2 regions of the Arthrobacter sp. QXT-31 genome follow, and region 1 is predicted to be linked to the other one. Evidence: predicted binding sites of a transcription regulator. Region 1 holds the regulator's gene; the other holds the start of a gene.

What was found. The regulator HspR, encoded in region 1, represses chaperone genes until heat shock. The targets are predictions, from matches to a motif close to AAGTTGAGTCNNNNNGACTCAACTT.
Region 2: BWQ92_RS03000 (ATP-dependent Clp protease ATP-binding subunit) is a predicted target of HspR. The motif match lies at 1,011-1,035, and genes of this name have one in related genera.

Annotation. Positions count from the first base shown of each region.
Region 1 is NZ_CP019304.1:2,646,090-2,648,478, forward strand. It holds gene BWQ92_RS11910 (DnaJ C-terminal domain-containing protein) at 67-1,044, shown strand; gene BWQ92_RS11915 (heat shock protein transcriptional repressor HspR) at 1,060-1,482, shown strand; gene BWQ92_RS11920 (PEP/pyruvate-binding domain-containing protein) at 1,612-2,389, shown strand, end outside.
Region 2 is NZ_CP019304.1:639,234-641,622, reverse strand. It holds gene BWQ92_RS03010 (MaoC family dehydratase) at 1-95, shown strand, start outside; gene BWQ92_RS03005 (HpcH/HpaI aldolase/citrate lyase family protein) at 111-941, shown strand; gene BWQ92_RS03000 (ATP-dependent Clp protease ATP-binding subunit) at 1,050-2,389, shown strand, end outside.

The sequences.
Region 1 (2,389 bases):
GCAGTGATTCGAAGGGACATTGCCGTGAACTGCCATCTCGGCTCAGATTTTTGAAAGGAAACGCCATTGGCTAGCCAGGACTGGGTGGACAAGGACTTCTATAAGATCCTTGGTGTTGCCAAGGACGCTTCCGACGCTGACATTAAGAAGGCTTACCGGAAGCTCGCCCGGCAGTACCACCCTGATACGAACTCCGGGGACACTGCTGCGGAGAAGAAGTTCAAGGACATTTCCGAGGCTTACTCTGTGCTGTCCGATCCGGACGAGCGGCAGCAGTACGACGCCATCCGGGCAATGGGCGGCGGCGCGCGGTTTGCCCCGCACGGTGCGGGAAGCACGGCGAACGGCGGCTTCGAAGACCTCTTCGGCGGCCTCTTCACCGGTGGCGGCGGCCGTCACTCCGGCGGGTTCAGCACCGCCGGCGGAGTTCCGCCCGAATTCGCAGACCTGTTCGGCGGCGGCTTCGGCGGTGGCCCGGCCGGTTACCAGCGCGCACCGCAGAAGGGCGCCGACCGGACGGCCAGTACCAGCATCTCCTTCGCCGGATCCATCCGCGGCACCACCATCGGGCTGCGCGAACCCGACGGCGAGGTCATCGACGTCCGGGTGCCGGCGGGCATCAAGGACGGCCAGAAGGTGCGCGTCCGCGGCAAGGGCCAATACGGCCCGGCGGGCAACGGCGATCTCCTGGTCACCGTCAACGTCAAGCCCCATGACTTTTACACGCGCGACGGCGACAACCTCCGGATCCATGTGCCCGTCAGCTTCCCCGAAGCTGCTTTGGGCGCCGACATCGAGGTTCCGACGATCGACGGCGAGCACGTCCGCATGCGCGTTCCCGCCGGCACCCCGTCGGGGCGCACGCTCCGGGTGAAGGGCCGCGGCGTCAAGACGTCGAAGGCCACCGGCGACCTGCTGGTGACGATCGACGTCGCAGTTCCGCAGAACCTGAGCAAGGAAGCCGAGGAGGCCGTGAAAGCATTCGCCGCCGCAACCAACGGCGCGGACGTCCGGCAGGGCCTGGCAGCCAAGGCCCGGCTTTAGCGACAGGTGCCGGCCGTGGACATCAATTTCGATCAGCCGATCTTCGTCATCTCGGTGGTCGCCGAGCTCGCCGACATGCACCCGCAGACCCTCCGCCAGTACGACCGGCTGGGCATCGTCTCGCCCAGCCGGGCGCCGGGCAAATCCCGCAGGTACTCCCAGCGGGACGTGAACCGGCTCCGCGAGGTGCAAAGGCTGTCCCATGAGGGCGTTTCGCTCGAGGGGATCAAGCGCATCCTTGAACTGGAAAACCAGGTGGCTGCACTGCAGCACCGGGTGACCGAACTCAGCGAGGAACTGGCCCGCCGTCGTGAGCCGCTGGAATCCCGCATCTTCGCCGCCGGCACCGCCGGTGATGTGGTGAGCCTGGCACGGGGCCAGCGCCCCCGGCCGCGTTCGCAGGCAGTCGTGGTGTGGCGGCCCCGGGGCGACGCCTAATAATTCCTGGCTGAGCCGCTGCCCATTGCCAGAACTGGGTGCTGTGCCAAAAATAGGGTGCAGCACCGGGACGGGCCCAGCAACCGCAATGTCGCGGTCCCGGCTCCCCGGCAGAAGGGACGCAGGGTCATGACCTATATCAAGGACTTTGACCAGCTGGGACGCGGCGATCTGAAGGAGGCGGGCGGCAAGGGAGCCAACCTCGGCGAGCTGGCCCGGGCCGGCTTTCCGGTGCCGGCGGGCTTCGTGCTCACCACCGCGGCCTACCAGGACTTCGTCAACGCCAACGGCATCGCCGGCCGCATCCTCGAACTCGCGGCCCTTCCCGCCGGTGCTTCAAACGACGACTACGAGACCGCCGCACGGCAGATCCGGACGCTTTTCGCCGAGGGCACGTTGCCCGGGGAGATCAGCGGTGAACTTCGGGCAGCCTACCTGCGGTTGGGTCAGCATATGGCCGCAACAGGAGAAGATGCGGGCATACAGTCCAGCGACGGGGCGCGGGTGGCAGTGCGCTCCTCGGCCACTGCAGAGGACCTCGCCTCCGCCAGCTTCGCCGGGCAGCAGGACACTTACCTGAACGTCGCCGGGCCAGAGGCCGTCGCCGCTGCCGTCATCGACTGCTGGGCCTCCCTGTGGAATGCCCGCGCCATGGCCTACCGCTCACGGAACGGCATCGATCCATCCACCGTGCGCCTCGCCGTCGTGATCCAGGAGATGGTCGACGCCGATGCCGCCGGTGTCCTGTTCACCGCCAATCCCGCCACCGGCCGCCGTGACCAGGCGGTGATCAGCGCCGCCTGGGGGCTGGGTGAATCCGTGGTCAGCGGGGCCGTCACCACCGACGACGTCGTGGTGGATTCAGCCACGGGCAAGGTGGTCCGGCGCCGGACGGCGGAGAAGGACG
Region 2 (2,389 bases), 2.0 Mb from region 1:
GGCGCAACCAGGACGGAACGGTGGTGGCGCTGGCCACGCGAAGCTGCCTGATGTGGACTCGCGAGGCACACATAGAGGCGCAGCGGGACAAATAATCGGACAATGGCACTATGACTTTTGTGATGGGACCCGCCCTCCTTTTCTGCCCTGCCGACCGTCCCGAACGCTTCCAAAAAGCCGCCGAGCGCGCCGATGCGGTCATCCTGGACCTCGAGGATGCCGTGGCCGCGCCGGACAAGCAGCGGGCACGGGGCGCCATCCTGGCCCAGCTCGGCGGATCCGGGGAAGGGCCGGAGCTGGATCCCAGCCGGACCATCATTAGGATCAACCCGGCCGGCACCGAGGACTTCGAGAAGGACCTGCACTGCCTGGCCCACACCCCCTACCGCACCGTCATGCTTGCCAAGGCGGAGAGCGCCAGCCAGCTCCGGGCCCTGCCGGATTTCCACGTGATTGCCCTGTGTGAGACCGCCGCGGGCGTGGTCCACGCACCCGCCATTGCCGCCGAACCCAACGTGGTGGCCATGATGTGGGGGGCCGAGGACCTGCTTGCTTCCCTTGGCGGCACGTCCAGCAGGAACGACGACGGCAGCTACCGTGCCGTAGCCCTGCACGCCCGCTCCTCGGTGCTCCTGGCCGCCGGCGCAGCCGGCAAACAGGCCGTGGATGCCGTGTACGTGAACATCCCGGACCTTGACGGGCTGGCCGCGGAGGCCCGGGACGCCGTTGCCTCGGGTTTCGGTTCCAAGGCCTGCATCCACCCCAGCCAGGTGGCCGCCGTCCGGGAGGCGTACGCGCCCTCCGAGCGGGACGTCGCCGCGGCACGCGAACTCCTGGAAGCGGCACGCACTGCCGGAACCGGCGTGTTCCAGTACCAGGGCAGGATGATCGACGGGCCCATCCTCCGGCACGCGGAGTCGGTCCTGGCCCGATCCCGCTAGCCGTATCCAGGGACGAAGAGAACCCGGGAAAGGGGCACCGCCGGCTAGGGAATAAATCTCCAGGACCAAGACTTGAGTCAAGTACACTCAAGTTTCTATGGAGGTTGAATGCCTACGTTTTTCGGGCCTGCCGCTTCCGGCAACGGTTCGTTTGAAGAGTTCTTTGCCCGTTACCTTCAGGGCCAGCGGGGTGCCAGGCCGGCACGTACCCGGGATCTCACCCGGCTGCTGAGCCGCCGCACCCACGAGGTGCTGGCCCTCGCCGCCCGGTTCGCCACTGACCACGGTCACAGCGACGTCGACGCGTTGCACATTCTTCGCGTCATGGTGCAGACCGAACCCGCCGCCGGGTACCTGCGGCGCGCCGGCGCCGATCCCGCCGCAGTCGCCCAGGCGGCGGAAGAGCGGCTGCCCGAAAAGTCGAGTGCGGCAGTGGACGGAGCACCGGCCCTGACGCCGTCGGCCCAGCGGGCCCTGCTTGACGCCCACCAGGTTGCCCGTGCCTTCGGCTCGACCTACATCGATCCCGAGCACCTGTTCGTTGCCCTGGTGCTCAACCAGGAAGCGCCGACAGGCCAGATCCTCATGGCCTCGGGCGTGACGCCCGAGTCCTTCCAGTCGGGGGCCAATGAGGCAGAACCTGACGGCGGATTCGCAAGCGGACCCAATTCGCCGGCTGCCGCCCAACAGGCCGCAGGGCCCGCTCCTGCGACGCCCACCCTTGACACCTACGGCACGGACCTGACTGCGCGTGCCCGCGAAGGCGGACTGGATCCGGTGATCGGACGCTCGGAGGAAACCGAACAGGCCATCGAGATCCTCGCCCGCCGGACCAAGAACAACCCTGTCCTGATCGGGGAGGCCGGCGTGGGCAAGACAGCCATTGTTGAGGGGCTGGCGCAGGCAATTGCCGCGGGCGCGGTTCCCGAGCAGCTTCGTGACAAGCGCGTCATTGCACTGGACCTGCCTGCCATGCTCGCCGGGACCCGGTACCGGGGCGACTTTGAAGAGCGTCTCACCAAGGCGATGGACGAGATCAGCGGCCAAGCGGGAAGCATCATCCTGTTCATCGACGAACTGCACACCGTGATGGGTGCCGGCGGGGCAGGCGAGGGCGGCATGGATGCGGGCAACATCCTGAAGCCCCGCCTGGCACGCGGCGAACTCCATCTCGTGGGGGCCACGACGCTGAACGAGTACCGCAAGGTGGAAAAGGACCCTGCCCTCGAACGGCGGTTCCAGCCCGTCCACGTCAGTGAACCGCACATCGAGGATGCCATCCAGATCCTGGCTGGGCTGAAGGACCGGTACGAGGAACACCACGGCGTGCAATACACCGACGCTGCCATCCGCGCCGCGGTCGAACTGTCCGCACGCTACGTCACGGACCGCTTCCTGCCGGACAAGGCCATTGACCTCATCGACCAGGCGGGAGCACGGCTCAGCCT